Regions from separate parts of the Priestia sp. VA7 genome, predicted to be linked through region 3. Evidence: riboswitches for the same ligand, from Rfam matches in the RefSeq annotation. Region 3 holds a riboswitch; each other region holds the start of a gene.

Region 1 (10,170 bases), on a different contig from region 3:
TCATGTTCTTACTTTTTTTGTGTTAAATAAAGAAAAAGAAGTCGCACCTCCGGATCATTATTCGACTGAAATTATTCGAGGGGCAACAGGTGTACTCAGCGAAGAATATGTTCAGAAGCTAATAGAACAAGTCCATGCGCTAAAAAATAGCGATGTTGTAAATAACTAATACAAAAAGAAGCAGGGACAAAAGTAGTTTAGCTGAAGAAAGCTCCGAACGAGTAATCGTTCGGAGCTTTTTATTGTTATGGTGAACGTAGAGTTAATCTATTTAGCTGCTTCTAGCTGTTGATTGGATTGATTTTGTTATGTGTTGAATTAGCTAAAGGAAACAGAGAATTCTGTTTGAAATACACCGTCTTTTGATAAACGGTTGATGCCTAATTTTTCTTTGAAATTTCCGTTGTGATCATGCGTATCTGCAATTCCAAACCAAGGTTCGATGCAAAGAAAAGGAGCGATTGTATGATTTTCTGCATCATACTTTGACCAAATACCGACATACGGGAAATCATTAAACTGAACGTTAATTTGATTTTCATTAACCGGCGATTTAATCGTAATTCCGTCAATATGACTAAAAATTAGCGCATCATTTGCAAATAAATCTGCGCTTAGCGGCAGCTGATGCAAATTTTCTGCAGCTCCTTTTTCATGAATAAGAGCGTCTTTTAATATAAATTCCTTCGGCGTAGTTTTAGAAGGCTCTATTTCTAAAAAGTAATCAGAAATCTGCTCGTTTTCACGTAACGGAATACGAAAAGCAGGGTGGGCTCCAATTGAAAAATACATATCGTCTTTATCTTCATTCACTACTTTCCACTGAAAAGTTAATCGGTTATTTTCCAGACGGTAGCTGATTTCAACTGAACACTCAAACGGATATACGTCTTTAAAGCGGCCGTTTGTAGCAAATTGCAGCCGTGCCGTTTCGTTTGTTTGTTCGATCACGCTGAAAGCAGAATCACGTAAAAAACCGTGCTGTGGCAAAGAGTATTCGCGCTGATCAACGGTATACTGATCATTTTTTAATCGGCCTACGATTGGAAACAATACGGGGGATACTCGTCCCCAATAAGCGGGGTCTCCGCTCCACATAAACTGCAGGTCTTTTTCTTTATGAAATACTTCTACAACTTCCGCTCCTTTTTCTTCAATGGTGACTTTCAGTTCGCTATTTTCTAGTACAATCATTACAACATCTCCCAAATCATTGTTGTACGCTAGAGCTGTCTCAAACGTACTGGCTTTGCCTATATTATACCCTTCTTGGCAAAAAAGGTATTAATTTCCCTATTTTTGTTCAAATTAATATAGAAAAAGGAGGGTTCAAATATGAATCATGCAACATTATTGCTCATTAAATTTGCAGCGGCACTTATTGCGTTTGGTATAGGCCTTGATTTGTTTTTTGATGCAACCATCGGAGACATTATTTCCTTTAGCTTGCTAACGACAGTTGTGACATATTTAGTAGTGGATCGAATTGTACTGCCTCGAGTGGGCAACCGTGATGCCATTATTGTTGAATTTGTTCTAACCTATATGAGCGTATGGATTTTTGGAACATTGTTATTAGACAGCTACGTTCAAATTGCTTGGGGAAGTATTATTTCTGCAGCTATTATTACATTTGCCGAGGTTTTTGTTCACCGCTACTTATTCAACCATATTGAAACGAAACATACAGCGAGAACGCGTCCCGCTTTTAAGCGAAAACTAGCGTATGACACAGAATTTGCAGAAGAACAGCATGTAGAAAACAAGGAAAATCCAAAATAAAAAGAAAGCTCACTTTTGAGCTTTCTTTTTTATGTGTTAATGCATAAGAGTCATTTCCTTTAAAGGCCAGTATTTCATATTGACTTCTCCTATGATCGAAGAAATCGGAGTGAGGCCAAAATGTCTGCCATCTCGGCTAATGCGTCTGTTGTCACCTAGCACTAATACGTATCCATCGGGTATCGTGCCGTCTTGAGACAGTTCGTACGTGGAAAAATTTTCAGTAAATCGCTCGTAAGCGGGTACTTTGGATAAATATTTATGAAGATGCGGTTCTTTTTTGACTTTGTTATTTATATACAGAACATCATCTTTGTATTCGACCGTTTCTCCTGGTAAGCCGACGATGCGCTTTACTAGAAAATCACTGCTATAGGGAGCTTGCAAAACGACAATGTCAAAGCGCTCCAGCTTGCTGTGTTTGTTAATAATAATTCGATTGCCTTCGTGCAAAATAGGCCTCATAGAATCGCCTTTTACAGTGTAGGGCTGAAACCAATAGTGCTGAACGACAACAGAAAGCAAAACAGTGCCGAGGATGACGCTTGTGTATGTAAGAATTTCACGCTTTAGTTTTTTATTGACCATAATGGATGAACACCTTCTTAACGGTAAGACTGTCAATTTAAGTTTTTCATAGAGATATAACAGTGTTGATTGTACCATTCAGAACTAAAGTTTTCCATATCTATATCTATCTGTTTATGCGTGTATGCCAAAAATATAAAAATATGCATGAGGGAACAAAAAATGAAAAGAGCCGTTATTCTAGGGAATAACGGCTCTTTTTTATTATAAGTGAGCGCGCTCAGTTCGAGTAGCTGGTTGATTTGGTTCTTCTTCCACAACAGGCTCAACAGGCTTATGCTGCTTGATTTCTTCTTCCAGCTCAGCAATTCGCTTGTTTTTCTGCTTCACTTGTCCTCTTAGTTGAACAATTTTTACAAAGCTCAATGAAGCAGCAACAACTCCTCCAAACACGGCCGTTGTTAAGATAATTAAAATAAGAGGCCATTTTTGTGAACCAAATACATAGTTAAATTGTACAGGATCGTTGTTAATTACAGCTAAAACAGCAATGATAAGAGCAAATATAAGTCCTAAAATAAAAAAGCTCTGTCCTTTCATAAGCTGCACTTCCTTTCTTTACATGGTCATTACAACTTTTATAGCGTAACCACTCATCTTAAGTGTTTGCTATCTTGCTTATAGGTATACGTATCCACATTTAAACAAAATCAAACATTTTCTTGATTATATGTATCTTTCTTTTAAAACACAATATATCGATTGGTGTAGCAACTTTGACATGTCCAAAGACCTGGTATGTCGAATTTTTGGAATGAAGAGCTCGCGTATCCTTTTTGATTAAGCAGATTAAGCGGGGGTGAGAGACTTTCATTTAAATCATATATGTACAAAGAGGCTGTGACATAACCAAATGAATCCAACCTAAAGACGAACAAATGAGATACATGAGCTGAACCGCTTATGACACCGCAGTTGATTTCCATGCAAGACTTCGCTTTCCGCGGGCGGCCGCTGAGCCTCCTCTGTCACGCTTTTCCCGCAGGAGTCTTCGTCTTACCCTTCAATCAACTGCTAGAAGGAACGAAACAGATGAAGCAGTATTCAAGTAACAAAAAAACGAACCACTCATCAAACATGTTGATCAATGGTTCGTTTTTCACTTGGGCTAAGATACTTTTGTCCCAGCCTCACTTTTATTAAAGCGGTTATATGAACTCAAGCTGAGACCTTGGCTTAATTGCATTAAACTATTTCATTATCTATCGCCCGGAGCAGGATGATCTACACCTTTGACATGATGCCGATGCTGGTTGTCTTCACTGGTATAAAAGTCATAATAGTGAACATGCATACCGTTGCCAATGGGAATAGCGGGACCAGAGTAGGCTTTGTAATGATGTGTATGTCCGTCTTCAAAAACAACATAGCCTTCTGTATAGTGAATGTGGCTTCCATCCTCGCTTTGAATTGGAGGAGACGTTACATCGAGGCATTGATGGACATGTCCTGACGCAACAGAAGTGTAGTCTACTGAGCCATGATTATGATGAGGAACAAATCCTGAAACAAAATCGTCCTTGCCTATTTTTTTCATTTTACTTCCCCCTACAAATTCAATTTTAAAAACTGTTTAAGTAAATTCTTTAAATTGGCATTTGAATTTCTCTTTTTAGTTAAATTCAAAAATACATGCTATTGATATGAACAAAGAAAAATAAATATGACTTTTGATAATCTGGATTTATAAAATAGGTAGTCTTCCTGTGTGTTTACCGTTTCTACTTGATAACTTTCACATATATTTATTAAGAAAGGACAAGTTATGATACGAAAGGAAGTCAGCATAATGAGTTGGGAAAATAAAAAGAGTCTGTGTCAGGAGTTTGCGAGAATTCTAGGTGGACAAGGCAGTTTAGATGAAAATGGCGTTTGTTTGGTACAAAAGTTTCGGACGATTCGTTTTAAAATTTTAGGGCGTCCAACACGCTCTCCGTTAGTTACTCCTCAATTTTTCACTTTTGAAGATTTAGATAGCAAGGGAAGAGCGCTAAATCTAGGTGAAACCGTGCTTTTGCAAGAAGAGGTAAATCCATTATTAACGGAGCTTAGAAAAAGAGATATTAAGGTTACGGCCGTTCACAACCATTGGCTATTTGAAGAGCCGAGAGCAATGTATATGCATTTTGAATCCGTAGAACCACCGTTAGATTTTGCACGAAAAGTAAGAGAAGCGTTTAGAGTATTAAAAGGATAAGAATCAGTTTTTTATAGAATCAGTTTATTCTTACTTACTGCTTTTAAAATTAGATTAATAAAACTTTAAACATGTATATTATATATTGGTTTATAAACTGCGCTTGAATGAACCTATCAGGTTAACTAATTTTTGAGCAGTGAGATTATTCGAGTACTTCTATCCAAATAAAAAAAGCACGCGTTCGCCGCGTGCTTTTTTTATGTATAAACTTAAAATGCGTTTAGGGTGTTATCGCTTAACCACTGTTTGCGTTCAGCTGCATCTTCGAATAACTCATCTGCATTTGTAAATTGAGAAGCAATGACATATTCAATTGTTGCAAGAGGAGCTGTTAGCAAACGCCAGTTTAATACGATTGTATTATCTTGAGTCGTAGCGTATTCTTCACCTAACTCGTCCCACTTAACAGATTCAGGAGCATTGTCTGCTGCTTTTTTAACAGATTTCAAAGCTTCTTGGAATTTTTCACCTGCGCGGCTTTGGTACCATTCTGTTAATAGTTGTCCAATACCTTCATTTGTTTGCTGCTCGTTCCAGCTTTCAGGTACTGTAGCAATGAATTTTGCACGGAATGTCATTTCAGCCTTTACTACATCTCCACGAACGATGTTTAATCGATATTGACGTCCTAGGTAAGGGAATTTGTCTCCCTCTTCAAAAGAACCAGTTTTAGCTGCAGAAGCTGCTGCTTTAGAAGCCTCTTTTTTAGCTGTTTCTTTTTTTACTGCTTCTTTCTTTGGAGCAGCTGGCTTTTCCTCAGCTGGCTGTGAACCGTTTAGTTGTTTTAAAATCCATGTTGCTTTGCGTGCGATGATTGAACGCACATTGTTTTCATTAAGACCTCTTGGGATAATAACTTTTACCCCTTCTTTGTCACAAATTTGCACCGTGATATCGGTTCTATTTGGAACGACTTCAATTTTGTAGTCAATTGTTTGATTGCCTGTTTGATACGTATACATAAAATTTTTCGTACTCCTTTCTACAAATCTTCATTTTATAAGCAAAGGTAGAGTTTGGTCAAATGAAAGAATAATCAGACAGTTATCAACTGCTGTTGCAGCGCCTTTCAGAATGATATGTATTCCAATATTTAGTGGGAAAGCGCCAATAATAATTGCTTCAATTCTTCTTTAGTTTTTACAAAAACATATAAAAATATGCCGATACTACTAATATAGATTAGACATTCTATGTCTTTAGATGGTATAGGGAATGAAAAATAAAAAAAGCGTTTCAAAGTTTACATGTGAAATGCTATATATGATGGTCATAACACTTACTGTAATTGAAGTGACAAATTATTATCTTATTATGAAACAAGAGCAAGCAGCCTCGATTATGCTAGTGATTACATTTCTGTTTGCTTTTCTTACAACTACCGTGTTCTATTTTATCATACGTCGCTCTATAATGGCGGTTGAAAATTTAACGAAAGTAATGAAAGGGGTTTCGTAAGGGGATTTATTGATATTTGTTCAGTATAATAAACTGTAAGTATTGGTTTTTATGATAGCTTTCATAGAAAGAGATAATGAAAATTGACACGTTATAAAAGCAGTTGTATAGTGAGTACGCAAGGCGGCAGTCTGTCTTTTTTAATTCTTAGTAAACTTATAAGTTAAATAAAATATTTATACATAAGGAGACGAAGGGATGAAAAATGAATTCCGTTTGGCAACAAATGACGACGCAGATAACTTATTGAACTTAACTCTACAAGCATATAAGCCTATTCAAGAGATAGGCATTCCTTTCTTAGCAGCTACTGCTGATCTTGCCCTCGTTAAGAAAAATATTTCTCAAAACCTTTGCTATGCTATGTATATGAAGAAGAGAAAAGAATCGCTGCAACTGTGTCTATACGAATGCCTTGGGGAGAACATCCAGGTCCGTTTGCTGTTCCGCATCTTTGGTGGTTTGCAGTAGACCCGTCGTTTGCCAGGAAAGGCATTGGATCTAAGCTGCTGCATCTAGTAGAGGAAGAGATAATAAAAAATATGTTTAAATCACCAGGTATGTCTTTAGGAACAGCAAAAGAACATCCTTGGTTAGTTGAGATGTATGAACGAAAAGGATATGTTCAAGCTAAAGAAAAGCACCTTGCAGAAGGTTATACGACTGTATTTCTTTATAAAAAATTTAATAAGGTACACTCTTTGTCGTAAAAGATAGAGAAGTTCTCCAAATTAAGAAATGTGAAAGAGTGATAAATGTGACAGATCAATTACTACTAAATACGCTAATAGACATACGCCGTGAGCTGCACCGGTTTCCAGAGCTTTCAATGAAAGAATATGAAACAACTAAACGTATTAAAAAGTGGTTAAAGCACTATGATATTTCTATAGCTGATGCATTCCAATTAGACGTAGGAGCAGTAGCGGAAATTGTGGGAGGAAAGCCGGGACCTACTATCGCAATTCGAGCTGATATTGATGCGCTGCCAATTGAAGAAAAAACCAATCTGCCATTTGCATCTGAAGTAAACGGAGTTATGCACGCATGCGGTCATGATTTTCATACAGCTTCTATAATCGGAGCAGCCACTCTTCTTAAAGAGCGTCAGCAGGAGCTTTGCGGTACGGTACGGTTTATCTTTCAACCGGGTGAAGAAACGGCTTCAGGGGCAAAAATGCTAGTTGAAAAAGGTGTGCTCGAAGGAGTAGAAGCGATATTTGGGATGCATAACAAACCGGATCTTCCTGTAGGAACCATTGGTATCAAATCGGGACCTTTAATGGCAAGCGTTGATCGTTTTGAAATTGACATCAAAGGAGTAGGAGGTCACGCGGGCATCCCTGAAAAAACAGTAGATCCGATTGCTGCTGCTGGTCAAATTGTTACTAGTTTACAAACCATTGTCAGCCGTAATCTCAGCCCCTTTCAAAATGTTGTTGTCAGCATAACTCAAATCCATGGAGGGAGCTCGTGGAACGTCATTCCTGACAAAGTAACGCTTGAAGGAACGGTGCGTACCTTTCAAGAAGAAGCTAGAGAAAAAATACCGGGTCTTATGAAACGAACTGCTGAAGGGATTGGAGCAGCTTTCGGGGCTTCAGTAGACGTTAAATGGTATCCATATCTTCCTGTAGTAAACAATGATGATACGCTGGAAAAACTGGCTATTAACGCTGCAGAGAATCTTAGTTATCAAGTCGTAGAAGCTGAACAATCGCCTGGAGGAGAAGACTTTGCCGTATATCAGCAGCATGTACCAGGATTTTTTGTATGGATGGGTACAGCTGGAGAATATGAATGGCACCATCCTTCTTTTTCATTAAATGAAGAGGCATTGCTTGTAGCAGCTTCTTATTTTGCTAATCTAAGCTTTCATTTTTTGAATTCATTCCATTACCGAAAAAATTAAAATATTTTTATTTTTCTATTTACGGGGATGGAATTGTTTGATAAAATAAATTTTAAATTAAAAAGTTATCACGAGTGGACGAGAGATCTGGCTCTTTGACTCCACAGCAACCTACGAATGTAAGGTGCTCCTACCAGCAAAGCATGTGCTTTGGGTGATAAAACGGGTGAAAAACTCATTTTGCATCAAAGCAAAATGAGTTTTTTTTATTTTTCTAAAAGGAGAGGGTTTTATGAGTCATACAGCAGTTGCAGCACATACAGGAGAGAAAGCATTAAAGGAAGCAGTGAAATTATTAGGAAAGCATTATCAAGTAGCTTATCGTGAGTTAGAAACATTTTATGAAATTGTGGTCGAAAACCATGTTCGTACATATGCTGTAGGCATAGATATTAAAGATATACAAAAAGCAAATGAACTAGAAATTTATTCATCATGCTGTTCCAAGCTTGAGCGAGTAGGCTGTCTTTTATAGAAGAAGTCTGCTCGCGCCTCTATTTTTTAAGTGTTTTTAAATAGAAAGCATGGTTTTTGACAAGCAAAGAATCTGGTGGGTATAATCAATACTCAATAGGTTTTAAAATTAATCATAAATTGTCGAAATTTTTACACAAATTAAAGGTTACATTCGAAATGAATTGTGGTATGTTATAAAACAAGAATATTTTATGAAAGGAGCATTGAAATGGAAATGTCTCTTGAACACGGAAACGATGCAGGAAGCGAACAGCTTATTGATCGTATCCTAGACTTTTTAGAAGATGACCAAAAGTAAAAAAAGAGTGTGCGGTGCTATCCCTAGCCGCGCACTCTTTTTTTATCATGTGCGTAAAGGCAGCGCCATACTATGATACATAGGGATAGAATGAAAGGGTCTCTGTCAAAGGGATTGACGAATGGTTTTGTTTGATAGAAAATTTAGAAAAAGGAAAGAGATGAAGGGTATGTCGAACAAAACATCTTTGTATCAAACAAAAGCACAGTTAAAAAAACTTGTAAGCGAATTGGTTTCTATACCTAGCGTGACAGGAACGATGGCAGAAGTGGAAATGGCTGAATCGATAGCGTCGTATTTATTGAAGCTGCCTTACTTTCAAAAAAACGAGCAAGTCGAGCTTCATTCAACAGGAGACGGGCGATCGATTGTCACAGCTTTTGTTCAAGGGGAAATTACGAATAAAACAGTTGTACTAGTAAGTCATTACGATGTAGTGGATGTACAAGATTATGGACAGTGGAAAAAGGATGCTTTTCACGCTGATACATTAACGAGTACTTTTTATAACCATATGGAACAAGTTCCGGCGCACGTACAAAAAGATATGATAAAAGGAGACTGGCTTTTTGGCCGAGGAACGATGGACATGAAAGCAGGCATTGCCTTGCATATCAGTATGGTTGAACGAGCATGCAACGGAGAGTTTGACGGAAACATCCTGCTGCTGTCAGTGCCGGATGAAGAAGTAAATTCGCTTGGGATGAGAAAAGCAGTGCCTGTTCTTTTAGAACTTGCCCGCAAACATCAGCTGGATTTTTCTCTCATGCTAAATGCAGAACCGGTGTTCAGCCGCTATCCTGGAGATCAAACGAACTATGTGTACTCAGGATCGATTGGAAAAATCATGCCAAGCTTTTTGTGTTATGGAAAAGAAACTCATGTAGGGGAACCGCTAGCTGGTTTAAATGCTAATTTACTAGCTTCTTATTTAACAAAAGAAATAGAATTAAACGTTGATTTTTGCGAAAAAGTAAGAGATGAAACGAGTCCACCTCCTACGGTGCTGATACAAAAAGATTTAAAAGAAGAGTATTCAGTTCAAGTTCCGCACTCTGCCGTTGTATTATTTAATTTATTTATGTTAAATCGCTCTCTTAAAGAAGTAACAGATCTGCTGTTGAAATCGGCTGACAAAGCGGCTTTGAATGTAAAAAAACATTATAATAAAGCCGCTAGGCAGTACGCTGAGGGAATGGAGGGTTCATCTCGTGACGTGAACGTATGGACGTATGAAGAACTTTATACTCATGCAGTCAAACAGCACGGCGAAAAATATGTGCACGAAATGGAAGCAGCACTTTTGGCACAAGAGGAGGATGACAGAAATAAAACCATTAAATTAGTAAACTCTTTAGCTAGTTTATGTAAAGAAGCAGCTCCGATGATGGTCTTATTTTTTACGCCGCCTTTTTATCCGGCCGTTTGTTCACATGATGATCCATTTGTACAAGA
Region 2 (10,170 bases), on a different contig from region 3:
TGTTTTGAGGAAGCAAGAAGTTCATCACTGAGAAAATAGATTTTTTCATTTCACCAGCGTATTCAGTTCCTCCAATTAGCACAATGCGTCGCTCTAACGAAAGAATAATGAAGGTTTCAGAATTCGTCCCGTCTGTTTCAGGATCAGCTTTGAACGTTGGAGCTGCTACAATTGTAAACGGCTTCACATCATCATTTGTTTTTTGTTCGGCTGAAGGGCGAATGAATAACTGCTGAGCGAATAGGTTGTGCCATGCAAATTCATTAACTACTTGAATTGGTAACTGATACTTTTTATCAGCTCCAGCATATCCATTAAAAACAAAAAGTTCATCCTGCTTCTTTAAGTGGTTTAAGACTTTTTTGTATAGCGCATCGAATCGCTGAGCAGAAATTGGCTGATTGACAGGTCCCCATTCAACCGTTTTTGAAGACACAGCATCGCTTACAATAAATTTATCTAAAGGAGAGCGACCTGTATATTTTCCGGTTTCGACTGACACAGCACCTGTAGAAGTCAACGTTCCTTCGCGTCGAGCTAGAATTTTTTCAACAAGTTGTGGAACAGATAATTGGTGTTTTGTTGTTTTTAATTGAAGCAAACCATTTAATTCGATAGACATATCAACAGTACTCATGTGCACTACCTTCCTTTTTTAGCTATTATTTATTCATTAATGTTTGAAATTTATAATTAGTATAACACATTTATTTAATTATTCTATACTATTTAACTAAAAATGTTTGTGTATTATAAAAAAATGTACATTATACCTATTTTGGACACCTGTATATGTGCTAGGAGAGAAAAAAGTGAAGCTATTTTAAGTGAAAGCCTCATTTTGATCTGTCTTATTAACTAAACTTAGTGATGATTCTTAATAAGGTGTACTATTTCGGAATTTGAGTATGTTACATTAAAACAGATTCAAACATAAAGAGATGATTTCCATTTGAATGTTGTTGACAGTGAAGCGCTTTTTCATGTATTATATGTCCTTGAACGGATACTCTCTTATCCCGAGCTGGTGGAGGGACAGGCCCTATGAAACCCAGCAACCATCGTCATTTTTTTGTGTAGACGATAAGGTGCTAACCTGATGCAAGGGCACAACCTTGATCGATAAGAGTGAAAGGCTTATGTAGAATTTGATACCTTTCCTCGATACAAGGAAAGGTTTTTTTATATTTTTTAGCGTGTAATGAAAATAAGGGAATGAGTACCGTATCACAATGTATCGTATTTATAAGGAGGAAAACTGATGTCAACACAACGTCGTCTGTTCACGTCAGAATCTGTTACAGAGGGACATCCCGATAAAATTTGTGACCAAATTTCTGACTCAATTCTTGATGCTATCCTAGCAAAGGATCCAAATGCTCGTGTTGCTTGTGAAACAAGCGTAACAACTGGTTTAGTTTTAGTAAGTGGTGAAATTACAACTTCTACTTACGTGGATATTCCTAAAACAGTTCGCGAAACAATTAAAGGAATTGGCTATACTCGTGCAAAATACGGATTTGATGCTGAAACTTGTGCAGTATTAACATCTATCGACGAGCAGTCAGCTGATATCGCTGCTGGTGTAGACCAAGCGTTAGAAGCACGTGAAGGTCAAATGTCAGATGAAGAAATCGAAGCAATCGGAGCTGGAGACCAAGGCTTAATGTTTGGTTATGCATGTAACGAAACAAAAGAATTAATGCCTCTTCCAATTTCATTAGCTCATAAACTTGCTCGCCGTCTAACAGAAGTACGTAAAGAAGAAATTCTTCCTTACCTTCGCCCGGATGGTAAAACACAAGTAACAGTTGAATATGATGAAAACAACAAACCTGTTCGCATCGATACAATTGTTATTTCAACTCAGCATCATCCAGAAGTAACGTTAGAGCAAATTCAACGTAACTTAAAAGAATATGTTATTAATCCAGTTGTTCCAAACGAGTTAATTGATGAAAATACAAAGTATTTCATTAACCCAACAGGCCGTTTCGTAATCGGCGGTCCTCAAGGAGATGCTGGTTTAACTGGTCGTAAAATTATCGTTGATACTTACGGCGGATATGCTCGTCATGGCGGCGGTGCATTCTCTGGTAAGGACGCAACAAAAGTAGACCGTTCAGCAGCTTATGCAGCTCGTTATGTTGCGAAAAACATTGTAGCAGCTGATCTTGCTGATAAATGTGAAGTACAACTAGCATATGCGATTGGTGTTGCACAACCAGTATCTATTTCAATTGATACATTCGGTACAGGAAAAGTTTCTGAAGAAGTACTAGTAGACGTAGTACGCAAAAACTTTGACCTACGTCCAGCAGGCATCATTAAAATGCTTGATTTACGTCGCCCAATTTATAAGCAAACAGCAGCTTACGGCCACTTTGGTCGTACGGATGTGGAGCTTCCTTGGGAGTTCACAGACAAAGCGGAAGCATTAAAAACTCAAGCTTTAGCTAAATAATAAAAAAATCTCCGTGAAAACGGAGATTTTTTTATGCCCATTGAATACCTGCAGCAGATTTTTCTACGACGCCTTCATATTCTGAAAGCAAATGCTGAAAAATGGCGTCCCATGATTGAGTAAGAGCATAGTGTCTCGCTGCATGGCCAAAGTGAAGCCGCTGGTGCAAATCATCGAGTAAACCTGTAATAGCCGAACTGAATTCTTCTAAGGAGTGAGGTTTGCAAAGGTAGCCGTTTCGCCCGTGCTGAACCATCTGTTTAACTCCTCCTGCATTTGCTGCCACTACAGGAGTTCCAGAAGCAAGAGACTCCAGTACAACATTTCCGAAGGTTTCTGTTTCTGAAGGAAAAACAAACAAATCAGATGATGAATAGATATGAGCAAGTTGCTTACCTTCAAGGAAGCCTGTAAATGTCATATGCTCAGATGCTTGCTGTTGCATTTGTTCTTTTAAAGGGCCGTCTCCCACAATAACCCAGTGAATTTGATGGCGGATATGATCAGGTAGAGATCGTGCAATTTTTATTAAAAAATCAGCGTTCTTTTCTTTAGCTAATCTTCCTACATATGTTAAAATGTAGGGCTTTTTAATATTATATTTAATACGAATATCGAAGCGGTCATAGTGGGGATGAAATAATTTATGATTTACTCCTCGCGACCAAATAGATACGTTGTGAAACCCTTGTTCTTCTAGCTGCTGTTTGGTCACTTCAGAGGGAGCGAATATTTTTTGTACAGGTTTATAAAACCATTTCATATATTTTTGCAGTGGTACACGCATTTTTTCAAGTTCATAGTGAGATAAATAATCATCAAAATTGGTATGATAAGAGCCGACAAGAGGAACACCTAATCTTTTCCCGTAATAGGAGCCGCAAAGCCCCATTGTAAAAGGAGTGGCCAAATGAATAATAGAAGGATTGAATTCCTGCAGCTGCTTTTTAATTTTTAGAACGTTTGGCAATGAAAAGCGGCTGTTTGGATAAAGGAAAAACGGCATGCTGGGCGAACGGTGAACATACGTTGAAAATGACTGATCATGAGCAAATTCAGGAGCAAATACCTGGATGGGAATTTGCTTTGATTTGACATACTGGGTAAACTGATAAAGTGTTTTAGCAGCTCCGTTAACTTCTGGAGCAAATGTATCCGTAAATAAAGCAATTCTCATTAGTACTCCTCCTATCAATTAAGTTAAAAATATGTTCAGTGACACAGCACCTGAAAAGATGCCCAGTATCAGGCCTACCATGACATCCGTCGGATAGTGCAGACCGAGATAAATTCTTGAAATTCCTACCGTTACTGCAAGAGGCAAAAGAACGGTAGTGAAGGCTGGATAAACAATCATAAGAGGGGTAACCAACGAAAAAATAGCTGTTGTATGCCCAGATGGAAATGAATGATCTTTTAATGGATTTTCTAATACTTTTGTATATTTTAATTGAATATAAGGTCGTTTTCTCGGATATAGTTTTTTAGCAATGGCGACAGGAATATGACTAACGGCTAGAGAAAACGCACAAGCGTAAGCGACAGATGAAGGATGCAGAAATAGCAGCAAGCACGCTATCACAATGGTAAACGTGGCTCCGCCAGCGTGAGTTAGTAAACGTAAAAATCTATTTAAGTGCTTTCGATCAAAATGTTGGTTTACGCTTTTGAATAATCGACATTCGGCATCATATACATACTGAATTAACTTGGCTTTCATAGAGTCGCTCCCTTTTCAATAAATACGTCTTTATTACTCAGTTTAATCTTTAATTGTGTAGGCAGTACTAAAGCGATGTAAATTAATATGGAAATTTCTTTACAATTGTGGAGAGAATAGAGCATGATTGGAGAGTTTGTGGAGATAATAAAAAAATTCCCTCAGTATGGCTTTCTGAGGGAACGTTTCCTTTATAATGAAGAATCAGATTTCTTAATAGATTTATAATACTGCCCTTTTTCTACATATTCTGTACGAATGCGCTGCATATCTTTTAAATCCTCTTCTGTCAGAGTGCGGATCACTTTAGCAGGTCGGCCGAGTGTGAGAGTATTAGGGGGTATTTTTTTACCGGGAGGCACTAAGCTTCCAGCACCGATAAAAGCACCTTCACCAATTTCCGCCCCGTCTAAAATAATAGAACCCATGCCAATGAGCGCGCGTTTGCGGATGATGGAGCTATGTAAAATAACTTGATGTCCTACTGTTACATCATCCTCAATAAGCAAAGGAGCATCTGGGCTTTGATGGAGTGTTGATTGATCTTGTATATTTACTCGTTTACCAATAATCGTAGGTGAAACATCTCCTCTAATAACAGTGTTAAACCAAATGCTGCTTTCTTCACCAATGGTGACATCTCCAGTAATCGTGACATAGTCTGCGATGAAGCAGCTGGGTGCAATGGTAGGCATTTTTTCTTTATACGGATAAATCATCAAATCATCTCCCTTTATTAGTTGAAAAAAAGTAGTAAATCTTCTAATGTAAGTGTACAAAGGTTTTTTAAGCAGGTAAACAAAAAAAGGAAGAAGGAGTAACTCAAATGCATAAATGGGAAGCAGTAAATCCAAAAGGCGTTATTGTCATGGTCCATGGAGCAGCGGAGCATCACGGACGCTATCGCTGGCTGATTGAGATGTGGCGTTCGGTTGGAATGCACGTAATTATGGGAGACCTTCCTGGCCAAGGCTTAACAACAAGAAGAAGAGGACATATCCTATCCTTTGATGAATATGTGTATGAAGTGGAAGAATGGGTACGTGAAGCGCAAAAATATGATTTGCCTATTTTCCTGTTAGGCCACAGTATGGGAGGACTGGCGGTTATTCGTACGCTCCAGACAAAAAACCTTCCTATATGGGGTGCGATTCTTTCCTCTCCTTGTCTAGGATTAAAAGAGCAAGTACCGGCTTATTTAGATATGCTATCTAAAGGGTTAAATAAAGTCATGCCGAACAAACTTTTCGATTTAGGTCTCACTGTTGAAAAAGCAACAAGAAACCAAGAAGTTCGAGATGAAGATGAAAATGACTCACTGTATGTTACAAAAGTTTCTGTAAGATGGTACCGGGAATTGATCCAAGCTGTCAACTTAGCTTTTAAAGATATCGATCGTTTGCCTGATGTCCCGCTTCTTGTGATGCAGGCAGGAGAAGATAAAATTATTGAAAAGCTGATTGTTAGGCAGTGGTTTGATGAAATAGAGCTAAGTGAAAAAATCTACAAAGAATGGTCTCAGCTGTATCACGAAATCTTTAATGAGCCTGAAAGAGAATACGTTTTTACATATGCGAAAAGTTTTGTCGATCTTCACATTTAATAAATGCGGTAAGAAATTGAGGTGAAAATAAATGAAGATTCCGTCTCATCCTATTTCATTAATGAGAAAAATTTATCGAGAAGTGTTTCCTGTCGTTCATCATGAGCTTAATCATTGGCGCGAACGAGCAAAAGAGATTCCTAATAAAGAATTGCGTACTCAAGCATTGGCAAGTATCGATACAAAAACTTTTCATTGTGAAGGAGGCGGTATCCTATCGATTTTAGCGAAAGAAAACATGATTGAATGCGTGAAATTTATTGTTGCCTACCAAACAATCAGCGATTACTTAGATAACTTATGTGACCGCAGCAATTCGCTAGACCCTAAAGATTTTGCCGCCTTACATGAATCGATGCCAGATGCGTTGACTCCTCATGCACCTCTTGGGGATTACTATCGTTTTCGAGCGGATAAAGACGACGGAGGATACTTAGCCGGACTTGTCCAGACTTGTCAGCAGTCCTTGCGAAAAGCTTGTAATTACCATATAGTCTCTTCACATTTATTAGAACTAGCTAATTATTATTGTGATTTGCAAATACATAAGCATGTTGAAATCAAGGAAAGAGTTCCACGATTAGAGAATTGGTTCGATGCTCACCGGCACAGTGTTCCTGAAATGGAGTGGTATGAATTTTCAGCGTGCTCTGGTTCAACGTTAGGAATTTTTTGTTTAGTTGCTTATAGCTTTCAAGAAGAGATGACGGAAGAAATGACGCAGAAAATAAAAGCAGGATATTTTCCTTATATTCAAGGCTTACATATTTTACTCGATTATTTAATTGACCAAGAAGAAGATAAAGCAGGAGGAGATTTGAACTTTTGTTTTTATTATCCTCATTATCAGCAAATGATGGATCGCTTTTTGCATTTTGTCGTAAAAGCAGACGAATATGCTAAAAAACTGCCGGATTATCACTTTCACTGCTTTATCTATAAAGGACTCTTGGGCGTTTATTTGTCGGATCAAAAAGTGCGGGCACAAAAACATGTTCATGTGAATGCACGTAGGTTAATAAAAGCGGGGGGAGCCCTCAGCTACTTTTTCTATATCAACGGACGCTTGTACCGAATGTTAAAAAGATAAGCCATATGCGGCTTATCTTTTTTCAATAGCAATGATGAAGGGAGGGTTGTTTTGCTGATTCATGAAACGATATTGTAAAACGTGAACGTCTTTTTGGTCAAGATTTTGGACATACGTTAGTAAATCGTCTCTTTCTTGTTTCCCTTGTTCGTGTCCATGATAAATAACGAGCACAATCACTCCTTCAGGTGCTAGCAAATCAAGTAACTGCTCAATTGCAGAGATTGTTGTTTCAGAAGTGGTGACAATGTCTTTATCTCCACCTGGTAAATAACCTAAATTAAAGACAGCGCCCGTGACTCGTCTTTTGATAGAACGAGGAAGCATGTTTATATTGCTGTGGCTTTCTTGGATAAGTGTTACTCTGTTTTCTAGATGGTGTTCTGTCAATCGCTGTTGAGTTGCTTGAATGGCTTGAGGTTGAATATCAAATCCATATACATGACCTGTATCTCCGACTAAGTTAGCTAAGAACAATGTATCATGTCCATTTCCTGCTGTGGCATCAATCGCGACATCTCCTTGGGCCACAGCATTAGTCAGCAATGTGCGGGCAAAAGGCAGGATACGTTCTATTTTCATCTTTCCATCAACTCTTTTTCGTAATATTTTCCTTGATAGCTTTGACGACGTTGGAGCTCTTGATCAATGGCATTTAATACGCTCCACTTATTTACGCTCCACATCGGTCCAACCATGAGGTCTATCGGTCCATCGCCTGTAATACGATGAACAATCATCTCAGGAGGGATTACTTCGAGCTGATCGCATACAAGCTTTACGTATTCTTCAAATGAAAGAAATTCAACAAGGCCCTTTTCATACTGTTTGACCATAGGAGTTCCTTTTAGTAAATGAAGCAGATGAATCTTAATTCCTTGAACGTCTAATTTTGCTACTTCACGTACGGTTTCCATCATCATATCAGGTGTTTCTAAAGGCAAACCATTAATGATGTGAGAACATACGCGAATACCGTGTTTTCGAAGCTTTGCTACCCCATCTACATAGCATTGATGATCATGTGCCCGGTTAATAAGCAGTGAAGTTCGTTCATGAACAGTTTGGAGTCCAAGTTCTACCCATAGATAAGTTCGTTCATTTAATTCAGCCAAGTATTCCACCACATCGTCGGGGAGACAGTCAGGGCGCGTGGCGATAGAAAGCCCAACAACTCCGGGAAGCTTTAAGACGGCTTCATATTTTTCACGAAGCTCCTCGACAGGAGCATGAGTATTAGTAAATGCTTGAAAATAAGCAACGTATTTTCCGTCTTTCCATTTATGATGCATTTTTTCACTGATTTCATTAAATTGTGTCACGAGGTCATCCGCTCTGTTTCCAGCAAAATCCCCTGAGCCAGCAGCACTGCAAAACGTACAGCCGCCGTGAGCTACCGTGCCGTCTCTGTTTGGACAATCAAATCCTCCATCTAAGGCTACTTTAAATACCTTATGGCCAAAGTGGTTACGTAAGTGGTAATTCCAGGTGTGATAACGTTTGTTTTCAGATTTATACGGAAATGGGTTTGTCTGACTCAAATCAGCAACCTCCTTTTTACATGCAATATACATCAACAAATTGTATCAAAAACGTGAAAAAGTGCCAAACAAATTTAAGGATGCTTATATTTAACAGGTTCTTCTTGTCGTAAAGGGAAGTAAAGTTGCGCAAAATAAGACAGAAATGAACGAATAGGAGGAATAGAGAATGACAACTCGTCAAGCAGTGGATCAACTTATGCAACAGTGTGAAGATGCTATTCGCTTTGGACAAGGTCAGTTGCAGGAAGGCATGAAGCAAGAACATTATAACGACACTGAATATACAAAAGCACAGGAAAAATTAGAAAATGCTTATAAAGAAATTGAAGAGTTTTCTCACAGTGCAAATGCACAGCAAAGAGAGCAGCTATATCGCATGCGCCTGCAAGTTCAGCAGCTGCAAAATAAATTGATCACAACTCAGCATTAAGGAGAGGATTTTATGGCAACGCGTTCAAATCAAAATAATCCGGAACAAAAAACAAAAAACGGGATCAACAGCAATGACATTGAGCTAGGAAAAGATTTTGATCCGGTAAAAGAATTAAAAGCACGAAACAGCAAGCGTGCACAGCCGGTTCGTTCGAAGCAAAAATAAGCGATAAAAAGGTGATTTTGCATGATATTGTCATGTGGAATCACCTTTTTAAATAGTCAGCGAATTTCAAATAAATTGTCTATATGTAAAAGCATTGCGAACCCTTTAAGAAAAGACTAGAATGTACGTTGGCATTCGAATAGATAGGGGGGAGATCAATGCCCAAATCACTTTGGTTTTTGATTATTGGTATGCTTGTAAACGTAACGGGAGCTTCATTTTTATGGCCTCTCAATACAATTTATATAAATGAACATTTAGGAAAGTCGTTATCCGTCGCAGGAGTGGTTCTTATGCTGAATTCTGCGGCAAGCGTAGTAGGAAATTTGCTTGGAGGAACGCTTTTTGACAAAATCGGAGGATATAAATCCATTTTATCAGGAATTATTATTACTCTTATTGCATTAGTGGGACTCGTGTTTTTCCATGGTTGGCCTACATACGTTGTTCTCTTGGTTGTTGTAGGGTTTGGATCTGGTATTGTGTTTCCATCTATGTATGCAATGGCAGGGTCCGTTTGGCCACAAGGCGGAAGAAAAGCATTTAATGCGATGTACGTTGCTCAAAATGCAGGAGTAGCTATTGGCGCCGCGGTAGGGGGCATTGTAGCGTCTTATTCATTTACGTATATTTTCTTAGCTAATACAATTTTATACGTTATTTTTCTGCTTATTGCTATTTTTTCATATCGTCATATTTCGGTTACCGTTGGACAAACGAATGTCCTTAATGAAGCAGGGAGCATTGGGCATAAAACGAAGCTGACTGCTCTTCTTATTTTATGTACGGGGTATGTCTTATGCTGGGTGGCGTATGTTCAGTGGCAAACAACGATTGCTACGCATACGCGTGAGCTGAATATACCTCTTTCTAGCTACAGTTTGCTTTGGACAATTAACGGGATTTTAATTGTAGTCGGTCAGCCTTTGATTGTACCCATCATTCAAAAAGTAGCAAAAACATTAAAAGTACAGGTCCTAATTGGAACGGTTATTTTTGTGGCTTCTTTTGTTATCGTGGTGAATGCTACAACATTTCCGCAGTTCTTAACAGCAATGGTTGTGTTAACAATTGGAGAAATGTTCGTTTGGCCAGCCATTCCGGCTGTTGCAAGTCATTTGGCTCCATCTGGAAAAGAAGGATTTTATCAA
Region 3 (10,170 bases):
ATTGCCCATGGCAATACCAATGAAACACCATCGGTTACCCCAAGCTTTTGAAACGATGCAACAAGTGTCACCATGGCAAGTCCGAATAGGCCTAGCGCTGATGGATCTGCTGTTACAATTTTAACGTGCTGCGTACTGTTGTTACTCATGTTTTACCTCCCTGATTTTAAAAACACCTTTAAAAAGATACAAAAATCTACGGGAAGTGTCAATGGATATTTTTGGCCTTTAAAAACCCATAAGACCAAGCAGTGTAGCGTTTACACTGCTTGGTCTTTACTTTCTTGTTATCAAACGTTTTGTAATAAATTTTGTCTTGTTTGTTTTGCAGACTCAACCATCACTTTTAAAGCTTCAACCGTCTCGCTGATTCCTCTTGTTTTAAGGCCGCAGTCGGGATTAATCCAAAATAATGCAGGATCAAGCACCTTTAGAGCGCGGTCAATGTTTCGTGTCAGCTCTTCAAGCTTCGGCACGCGCGGACTGTGGATATCATATACGCCAAGTCCAATTCCTTGATTGTACGTATGTTCTTCAAACGCATAAATTAATTCACCGTGGCTTTTAGACGTTTCAATGGAAATGACGTCGGCATCAAGCGCTTTGATCGCATCAATAATCTCTTCGAATTCTGAATAGCACATATGCGTGTGAATTTGCGTCTCATTTTGCACCGATACCGTCGCTAGCTTGAACGCATACACCGCAGCATTTAAGTAGCTGTTCCAGTTTTCTCGTTTTAACGGCAATCCTTCACGCAGCGCCGGTTCATCTACTTGAATCATTGAAATGCCCCGACTTTCAAGTGCTTCTACTTCTTTTCTAAGAGCAAGCGCAATCTGATTTGCCACGTCGTAGCGCGGGATATCATCACGCACAAACGACCAGTTTAAAATTGTAATCGGACCCGTCAGCATTCCTTTAACCGGCTTATCGGTTAGAGACTGTGCGTAGATCGTTTCTTTTATCGTCATCGCCTGTTCGTACGAGACATCTCCGTAAATAAGCGGCGGTTTCACGCAGCGAGAACCGTAAGATTGCACCCAGCCAAACTTCGTAAACTGAAAGCCTCCTAATTTCTCACCGAAGTACTCAACCATGTCCGTACGCTCAAACTCTCCGTGCACAAGGACATCTAAGCCGATATCTTCTTGAATTTCAATCCATTTTTTGATTTCCTCGTTAATGTACGCTTCATACGCTTCGTCTGTTAGTTCTCCTTTACGCCATTTTAGACGCTCTTTTCGCACTTCTTTTGTTTGCGGAAAGCTTCCAATCGTTGTCGTTGGAAGAAGCGGCAGCTGAAACGCTTCTTGTTGAACGCGTTGACGTACGTCAAACGGCGCTTGGCGCTCTGCTTTATAACTGTGCAGCTGCTTCAGCTCTTTTTGCACGTCTTGATGATTTCGAAAAGATGATCCATTTAATGCTTGAATCGCTTGTTTGCTTACACTTATTTCTTTTTCTATTGCTTCTTTTCCTTGCTGTACCGCTTTCGTTAACAGCGTGATTTCCTGTAGCTTTTCATCTGCAAAAGAGAGCGCATTTTTCAATACTGGATCAATCGTCTCTTCATTTTTCACCGTGACAGGAACATGTAACAGACTTGATGAAGGCTGCAGAATCAAACGGTCTTTTGATACGGCTTCTTCAATTTCACTGATCGTTAAAAGTTGTTCATCCAAATTTCCACGCCAAATGTTTCGTCCGTCAATCACTCCTGCTGCCAGCACTTTATCAGTTGGAAAACCATATTTATTAAGCGCCGTGAGATTTTCGCCTCGGTCATGTACAAAATCTAAGCCAATACCATGAACAGGAAGAGCAACTACTTCTTTATAGTGATCAATGCTGTCAAAATACGTTTGCAAAATGACTTTTACATTCGGTGCCGCTTCCTTCAAAGTTTGATAGACTTCTTTGTACAGCGCGATTTCTTCTTTTGATAGCGTTGTAGCTAAAACCGGCTCATCTATCTGCACCCACTCGACGCCTTCTGCCTGCAGCTCCGCTAAAATAGTTGCATAAAGCGGAACAAATTGTTCAACTACTTTTTCAAACTCACTTTCTTTATATCCTTTTGACAGCTTCACAAATGTTACTGGACCTAAAATAACGGGTTTACCTTTGATATTCAGCTTTTCTTTTGCTTCTTTGTAAAATTGAAGCGGCCGATTTTCTACAAGTGCCGGCGTACATTCCTCAAGCTCGGGTACGATGTAGTGATAATTTGTGTTAAACCATTTTGTCATCGTAGAAGCTACCGCACCTTTTGTTCCTCGCGCGATGTCAAAATACGTTTCAAGCGATACCGGTCCTCCGTCATATTCAAAGCGCTTTGGCACCAAACCAAACATAGCGGCTGTATCTAACACGTGATCGTATAAGCTAAAATCGCCGACTGGAATCAGTTCAATTCCTGCGTCACGCTGTTTTTTCAGATGCTCAAGACGAAGAGCTTCAATTTCCTGTAGAAAGATATCTTTCTCTAGTTTTCCTGCCCAAAACTGCTCAAGCGATTTTTTCCATTCTCGTTTTTCACCAATTCTTGGATAACCTACATTTGAACTTTTTACACTGCTCATTTTTTCCACTCCCTGTATATTTTTTTATCGATAAACTAAAAAATCTCTCTTTTCGAAATGAAAAGAGAGATGATACGCATACTTAACTAAAGTTGAGATAGTCTGTTTTTCTCAACACGTATTCCTCACTCCTCTCTATATCCCGTAGAGCTTAAGTGCATACAACAGGCAGGTCTCCTGACTTAGGTTCATCGCTTCTTATCCCTTCCCATTTCAACATGAAACAGTGGTTAATAAGTTGCTCCCCATTACAGTGGCGGGACCGCGCCGGCTTTTCACCGATCTTCCCTTTTAAGCTGCGTACATTCGTTACACAGCACCTGATGCATTTTTATAAAATTGTTCATTCAAAACACCTTCACATAAAATAAAAAGCCTCTCTATCATGAATAGAGAGGCATAGTATCTATGAAATCCTCTCTTATTTTTCAAAGCTGTACGCTTTGCAGGATGTAGCACCTTTTTAACAAGAATGTTAAATGGTTGCCGGGCTTCACAGGGCCAGTCCCTCCGCCTCTCTCAATAAGAGTTTTAATTGTTTATAATATTTTGAATGTAGAGTCATCTTAACACCTTAGATTTATGTTGTCAAAAGAAATTGCAAAAAAATTAGTTTTCAGGAGGTGCTGACGCTAATTTTTGTCTTAACAATTTGTAATCGTCTTTTCGATGTGTTTCGATCAAGTCTTTTGCTCCTTGGTGATATCCTGACGAATAAATGTACTCTACTGCTGTTTCAATAAGCTTTCTTTTTTCTTCGGCACACTCCCGGTCCATTAAGGGGAACAGTCTACCTAAAAGGTCATTTAAATCTTCCTTGATAAAACGATTAAGTCCTTCTTGCATCTTTTCGTTTGCCATGATTGCTCCTCCATTTGCTGTGTATATTCTAAGCCTCTATAAACAGGCAGTTCACTGTGAATTTTAAGATAAAGTTAAGTCATTAAACAGTATATCAAGTGAATGTTTTTCTTTAATTACATATGTAATACAAATATATGACAAATATAGAGAATATATCATCATTCATTATCTATTATAACGTTTGACTGAACCTTCTGCTACAAGGTTTCGTTAAGAGTTATGCACATTTTCCCAAAAGAGGTTGAGACATAACGAAATGAATTCAATCTAAAGGCAAATGGGATACATGAGCTGAATCGCTTGTGACACCGCAGTTGATTTCCGTACAAGACTTCGCTTCCCGCAGGAGTCTTCGTCTTGTCCTCCAATCACCTGCTAGAAAGATCTATACACATGAAACCTACGTTTACCCTAACAAAAAAAACGAACCACTAATCAAAGTGTTTGATTAGTGGTTCGTTTTTCACTTCAGCTAAAATACTTTTATCTCAGCATCTTACATTTAAAACATTTACGACAATTAAACATATTTATTACGCTCAACTGGACTTACAGAATTTCTTCCAGAACGAGCTGCCATGTCCGTTTCAATTTGCTCTAGGCTACGTCCTTTTGTTTCAACAACTACAAAACGTATGAAGAATAAACCGAGAATGCAAATGATTCCGAACGTTGAAAAAATAACGCCCAAACTAAACTGATCAGCTAAAATTGGGAACACAAGCCCTACTGCCAGCGATCCTGTCCAGTTAAAAGCAGATGAAATCCCAGCACCGATTCCGCGTACAGAAAGCGGGAAAATTTCTCCTACAATGATCCACGTAAGCGGCGCCCAAGAAAACGCATAGCAAAGGATAAAGCAGCAAAGAGCAATTAACGTAACCCAGTTCACGACGACTTCATTAACGCCTAATGCTCCTAGAATAGCCGGTGTGAAAAATGAAAGAGCCATTCCCGCACCGCCAATCGTAAGAATGGTACGGCGGTTGAATTTATCAACAAACTGCAGGAAGATAAGTGTTGTCACCACAAAAATCACCCCAACAATAACCGTAAAGCCAGCAGCTACCTGCGGGGCTAAACCAACTTGACGAGCAATGCTTGTTGCATAATAAACAATTGAGTTTGAGCCTTGAATCTGTTGAAAAGTTGCCATTCCGACACCGATAATTAAAGCTAAACGAAACTTTTTATGAAACAGCTGCTTAATGCCTGATTGTTCATGAACAGCTACGCTTTCAATTTCAGACACTTCAGCTTCCACTTCAGCTGTTGACCGGCGAAGCGTGCGCAGCACTTCACGCGCTTTATCTGGCATTCCATTTTTAATTAAGTAGCGAGGCGACTCTGGAAGCTTGATCATACCGATGCATAATACAATTGCAAAAATACCGGCGCTGCCAAGCATTAATCGCCAGCTGTTTGGAACGGGCTCAAAAATAAAGGCTACAATATAGCTTAATAATAATCCAATTACAATCATTAGCTGATTTAAACCTGAAAGCTTCCCGCGAATATTAGCAGGTGCGATTTCTGACATATAGGCAGGAACTAACGAAGAAGCCGTTCCTACTGCTGTACCTAAAAAGACGCGCGCAATCGTTAACGTAATTTCCTCTGGTGCAATCGCTGAACCGATGGAGCCTAAAAGAAAGATGATCGACGAAATTAAAATTAACTTTCTTCGTCCAAACTTATCGCCTAATAATCCGCTTAAAATGGAACCGATAATTGCTCCTCCCATTAGCGACGAAACCACAATTCCCAGCCAGAGCGGACTTAAATGAAACGCTTCACGGATATGACCTTCTGCACCAGCAATAATCCCAATATCATAACCGAATAAAATACCGGCAAATGAGCCGAAGAAGAAGATAAACTTACTTGATACTTTACTCATGATTATAGATCCCCTTTGTATTGTCTTAGTTTTGCTTCCTATCACACAAATTTAAAACGCTTTCATTTATTTCTAAAAACGGCGTTCTTTTACTAAGTTGCGCTATATTTTCACTTTCAAGGAAGCAGCGCTCCCTCGAAAGTAGTGATGCTTACTTAATAATGACGTACTCTAGATCAACAAGCTTTGCATAGCTCACGATTTGATCCGTCGTTAAATTTAATGAAAGAACCGTATGATGGCCTCCTCCGTTTTCAATCCACGCTTTAACGCCGTCTTGGAAGTTCGGCTTAATGTTCCAAAGCACGCGCGCTACCGGAAGATTTGGAGCAGGAACTTCCGGCTCAAATGCCGATACTTCGTTAATTAACAGCTTGTAATGCGTACCGAAGTCAGCCATGGAAACCACTACACCTTCTCCTTGTTTACCGTCAAACACTAAGCGGGCCGGATCTTCGCGGTTACCGATACCTAGCGGAGAAACGATTAGTTTTGGTTTGTTTACCGCTAGCGTCGGGTCTACTTCAAGCATGTGTGATTGAAGCACAGACTCACGTCCGGGAGCCAATTCATACGTATAGTCTTCCATAAAGCCCGTTGACTGATTATGGCTCATTACTTTAAGCAGGCGGTCAAGCGCCGCTGTTTTCCAGTCTCCTTCACCGGCAAAGCCGTAGCCCTGTGCCATCAAGCGCTGTACAGCTAGACCAGGGAGCTGTTTCATACCGTATAGATCTTCAAAGTTAGTGGTAAAGGCGCTGTAGCCGCCTTCATCTAGAAAACGTTTAATCGCAATTTCATAGCTTGCCTGTACTTTTACGCTAGACTCCCAGTCTTCTGCAGAATAACCGCCGTAAACAAATTCGTACGCGTCGGCATATTCAGCAAATAAATCATTGATTTCTTCTTCCGTAACGGCATTGACATATTGAACAAGATCACCGATTCCGAAGTAGTCAACCGTCCAGCCAAATTGAATTTGTGCTTCAATTTTGTCTCCTTCCGTTACGCCGACATTGCGCATATTGTCACCGAAACGCGCAACTTTAATGTTGAAGCTTTCGTTATAAGCAGCGGCTACGTCCATCCACTGTGCAATTTGCTGCTGTACTTCGGGGCGCTCCCAGTAGCCTACTACGATTTTATTTTGCTTGTTCAAACGCGCGTTGATAAAGCCATATTCACGATCACCGTGAGCGGACTGATTCAAGTTCATAAAATCCATATCAATCGTTTCCCAAGGAATGCTTTCGTTAAATTGTGTCGCCAAATGAAGCAGCGGTTTTTGCAGTAGTTTGGTGCCGCGAATCCACATTTTTGCAGGCGAGAACGTATGCATCCACGTGATCACACCGGCAACTTCATCTCGGTAATTCACTTCTTTCATCATGTTTGTAATCGTATCAGCACTCACAGCTAAATCTTGCAGCACAATCGGATAAGGCAAGACACCGCTTTCATTTAAAGCATCAGTCATTGTTTGCGCGTGTGCTTTTACTTCTGCTAATGCTTCTTTTCCGTAAAGATGCTGTGAACCAACAATAAACCAAAATTCTTTTTGAGCTGTTTTTAACATGATAATCCCCTTTTCTGTATGTAAGTCTTTTACTGTCCTTGCCCGTAATACGCGTTTTTTCCGTGTTTTCGTAAATAATGTTTGTCTAATATGCGCTGCGGCAGCTCTTCAGCCAGCCCGTTTAATTTTTGTGTAAAGAAGTTCATTTTGGATACTTCGTCTAATACGACGCTGTTCATCACCGCTGATTTGGCATCTTTTCCCCACGTAAACGGCCCGTGCCCTTGAAGTAAAATACCAGGAACCGCTAACACATCTAAGTCGCGCTCTTCAAATGTTTCAATGATCACCTTGCCCGTTTCCACTTCATATCCGTCATTCACTTCTTTTTCGGTCAAAAAGCGCGCGCACGGTACGGAACCATAAAAGGTATCGGCATGCGTCGTTCCCATTGGCTGCACATCAAGCCCTGCTTGAGCCCAAATCGTCGCCCACGTTGAATGCGTATGGGCAATACCGCCAATTTGCGGGTAATGTTTATAGAGTACGGCATGCGTCAGCGTATCAGATGACGGGTTAAGCTCACCTTCTACCACGCGCCCCTCTAGGTCTACGACTACCATGTCTTTGGCCGTCATTTTCTCGTACGTCACACCGCTTGGTTTAATCACAAACAAACCGCTGTCTCGATCAATGGCACTTACATTTCCCCACGTGTACTTGACCAGTCCGTGTTTTGGCAAATCGACGTTTGCTTGAAATACTTCTTCTTTTAATTTATCTAGCACAATAACTCCTCCCGTTCTTCGCTGTGGTGCTCTGCAGCTGCTTTTTCAATCACTAGCCCTTTTTTATATCTTTTAATAAATGCTTCAAATCCTTTTACATCGAGTTCGTCAGGATAAATCTCTTGTGCGGTCACTTCTTTAAAGACTTTATCATCCAAGAAATCTTCTAAACTTTCATTCTCACTTTTATTGAGCATATAAGAAGAAAGGATAGCCATTCCCCACGCGCCGCCTTCTCCTGCTGTGTCCATGACGGAAACAGGCGTGTTGATTGCCGCTGCCATCATTTTTTGACCAACTACCGGCGTTTTAAATAATCCTCCGTGCGCTAAAATGCTGTGAATCTTTACGTTTTCTTCTTTGACTAAAAGATCCATCCCTATTTTTAAAGCGCCAAAAGCTGTAAAAAGATGTGTACGCATAAAGTTTGCTAGATTAAAATTGCTTTTTGCTGAACGGACAAATAGCGGACGGCCACTTTCTACTCCGGTAATATTTTCACCTGAGAAATAGCCGTAGCTTAGCAAGCCCCCTCCATCAGGATCAGCTTCTAGCGCTTTATTTAACATTACTTGAAATAATTTATCCGACTCTACTTTTTGCCCCATCGCCTCCGAAAATTCGCGAAACAATCCGAGCCAGGCGTTTAAGTCGCTTGAGCAGTTATTCGCATGAACCATGGCAACTGGACTGCCGTTTGGCGTGGTAACCAAATCAATTTCCGGATAAACGTTTAAAAGCTTTTTATCTAGTACAATCATCGCAAAAACGGACGTTCCTACTGAAACATTTCCCGTGCGTTTTCTTACGCTGTTTGTCGCCACCATTCCCGTTCCCGCATCTCCTTCTGGAGGACAAAACGGAATGCCCGGCTGCAAATTTTTTGATTGATCTAAAATGCTGGCTCCTATCGCTGTTAATGTACCTGCTTGCTCGCCTGAAGTATGAACTGCAGGCAGAATATCTGATAGTTGCCATGGATATCCTTTGTCAGAAATAAGCTCATTAAACTGCTTCATCATACCTTCACTGTAATTTTGCGTACGTTCATCAATTGGGAACATCCCTGAAGCGTCTCCAATGCCAAGCGCCTTACTGCCTGTCAGCAGCCAGTGAATATAGCCGGCTAGCGTTGTCATGTAATCAATGCGCGGCAGATGTTTTTCTTGATTGATGATTGCCTGATACAGATGCGCAATGCTCCATCGTTCAGGAATATTAAATTGGAAATGTTCAGTTAATTCTTTTGCTGCTGCGCTTGTTGTTGCATTACGCCACGTTCGAAACGGAACTAGCAGCTCACCCGTTTTATCAAACGCCATATATCCGTGCATCATAGCTGAAACGCCGATGGAGCCAACTGTTCGAATGGTGATCCCGTAGCTTCGTTCCACTTCTTGCTTCATTTCACGGTAAGCACTTTGCAGACCTGTAATAATATCGAGTAAGTTGTACGTCCAAAAACCGTCTTCTAAGAGATTTTCCCATTCATAACTGCCTGATGCGATCGTTTCAAAGTTTTCATCGATCAGCAACGCTTTAATACGAGTAGATCCAAGTTCAATTCCAAGGGACGTTTTCCCTTTAGCAATTGCTTGTTTTATGCTTTCTTGAGTTGTTTTCACGTTTAATCTCCTTTCTGATAGCTATAACAATACCTATAGCAGTAAGGAAGCGCTTTCCGTTTTATGTAACACTGTTTGAATTTGTTAACAACTTAAGTATATTTATTTGTACGTACATTTGTCAATATAAAAATTATATATGCACACAAATACTTAAAACACCCTACTATTCCTTTCTTAAACTTTTAAAAAATCGGTATTCAACCCTTAAATCATTTTCCTTTCGATTAAAAATCAAGGAAATCTTTTCATTTATTCACGTTCATGATAAAATATGTCCATACAAATTTTATACATAAAAAAAGTTGAATGTATACAACTACGAAAGAAGTGAAAACATGAAGCCAAAATATCAGGTGATTATTGAGGATATAAAAAGCAAAATTCTTTCAGGCGATTACAGCATGGGCGAACAAATCCCGACTGAATCGGTCATGCAAGAAACGTATGGTGTCAGCAGACATACGGTTCGAAAAGCCATTTTAGAGCTGTCGAATGAAGGATTTTTAAGAAGCGAAAAAGGATCTGGCACCTATGTAAGCAATCAGTATCAATCCAAATCTAGCGGGGCTTCTGCCAACAAAACAATCGGTGTAATTACCACGTATATTTCCGACTATATTTTCCCTTCTATTATTCGCGGAATTGAAAGCAGATTAAATAAAGATAATTATTCGCTGCTGCTGGCAAGCACGAATAACGATGTGGAACAAGAAAAAAAAGCGCTGGAAATGATGCTTTCCTACGGAGTAGACGGTCTAATTGTTGAGCCTACAAAAAGTAATTTGTACAATCCAAACATCTCTTATTATTTATCATTCAAAGAACAAGACGTTCCGTTTACGATGATTAACGCCTACTACGAAGAATTGGACGTTCCGTTTTTTTGTCT

What was found. Region 3 has a riboswitch for S-adenosylmethionine ahead of metE (5-methyltetrahydropteroyltriglutamate--homocysteine S-methyltransferase). Riboswitches for the same ligand answer to the same signal wherever they lie in the genome.
Region 1: another riboswitch for S-adenosylmethionine. It lies ahead of AC0C45_RS09510 (hypothetical protein); the one in region 3 lies ahead of metE (5-methyltetrahydropteroyltriglutamate--homocysteine S-methyltransferase).
Region 2: another riboswitch for S-adenosylmethionine. It lies ahead of metK (methionine adenosyltransferase); the one in region 3 lies ahead of metE (5-methyltetrahydropteroyltriglutamate--homocysteine S-methyltransferase).

The regions. Positions count from the first base shown of each region.
Region 1 is NZ_JBVQPN010000002.1:581,669-591,838, forward strand. Features, by position in the region: gene AC0C45_RS09455 (gamma-glutamylcyclotransferase family protein) at 1-169, shown strand, start outside; gene AC0C45_RS09460 (aldose 1-epimerase family protein) at 319-1,194, opposite strand; gene AC0C45_RS09465 (YndM family protein) at 1,336-1,782, shown strand; gene lepB (signal peptidase I) at 1,819-2,370, opposite strand; gene AC0C45_RS09475 (LapA family protein) at 2,575-2,910, opposite strand; gene AC0C45_RS09480 (YmaF family protein) at 3,569-3,907, opposite strand; gene AC0C45_RS09485 (DUF1259 domain-containing protein) at 4,160-4,567, shown strand; gene AC0C45_RS09490 (M48 family metallopeptidase) at 4,780-5,532, opposite strand; gene AC0C45_RS09495 (hypothetical protein) at 5,834-6,028, shown strand; partial or broken gene AC0C45_RS09500 (GNAT family N-acetyltransferase) at 6,227-6,738, shown strand; gene AC0C45_RS09505 (amidohydrolase) at 6,786-7,940, shown strand; SAM riboswitch class I at 8,003-8,104, shown strand; gene AC0C45_RS09510 (hypothetical protein) at 8,173-8,415, shown strand; gene AC0C45_RS09515 (M20/M25/M40 family metallo-hydrolase) at 8,885-10,170, shown strand, end outside.
Region 2 is NZ_JBVQPN010000001.1:39,658-49,827, forward strand. Features, by position in the region: gene pckA (phosphoenolpyruvate carboxykinase (ATP)) at 1-637, opposite strand, end outside; SAM riboswitch class I at 1,012-1,129, shown strand; gene metK (methionine adenosyltransferase) at 1,262-2,464, shown strand; gene AC0C45_RS00310 (glycosyltransferase family 4 protein) at 2,496-3,641, opposite strand; gene AC0C45_RS00315 (phosphatase PAP2 family protein) at 3,660-4,184, opposite strand; gene AC0C45_RS00320 (gamma carbonic anhydrase) at 4,376-4,903, opposite strand; gene AC0C45_RS00325 (alpha/beta fold hydrolase) at 5,011-5,787, shown strand; gene AC0C45_RS00330 (tetraprenyl-beta-curcumene synthase family protein) at 5,819-6,877, shown strand; gene mnmM (tRNA 5-(aminomethyl)-2-thiouridylate-methyltransferase MnmM) at 6,890-7,459, opposite strand; gene mnmL (tRNA modification radical SAM protein MnmL/YtqA) at 7,456-8,418, opposite strand; gene AC0C45_RS00345 (YtzC family protein) at 8,588-8,851, shown strand; gene AC0C45_RS00350 (hypothetical protein) at 8,864-9,019, shown strand; gene AC0C45_RS00355 (MDR family MFS transporter) at 9,178-10,170, shown strand, end outside.
Region 3 is NZ_JBVQPN010000003.1:43,918-54,087, reverse strand. Features, by position in the region: gene AC0C45_RS12655 (acetate uptake transporter) at 1-149, opposite strand, end outside; gene metE (5-methyltetrahydropteroyltriglutamate--homocysteine S-methyltransferase) at 291-2,585, opposite strand; cobalamin riboswitch at 2,736-2,924, opposite strand; SAM riboswitch class I at 3,004-3,114, opposite strand; gene AC0C45_RS12645 (hypothetical protein) at 3,195-3,446, opposite strand; gene AC0C45_RS12640 (sugar porter family MFS transporter) at 3,970-5,349, opposite strand; gene araA (L-arabinose isomerase) at 5,501-6,925, opposite strand; gene AC0C45_RS12630 (L-ribulose-5-phosphate 4-epimerase) at 6,955-7,653, opposite strand; gene AC0C45_RS12625 (xylulokinase) at 7,647-9,278, opposite strand; gene AC0C45_RS12620 (GntR family transcriptional regulator) at 9,617-10,170, shown strand, end outside.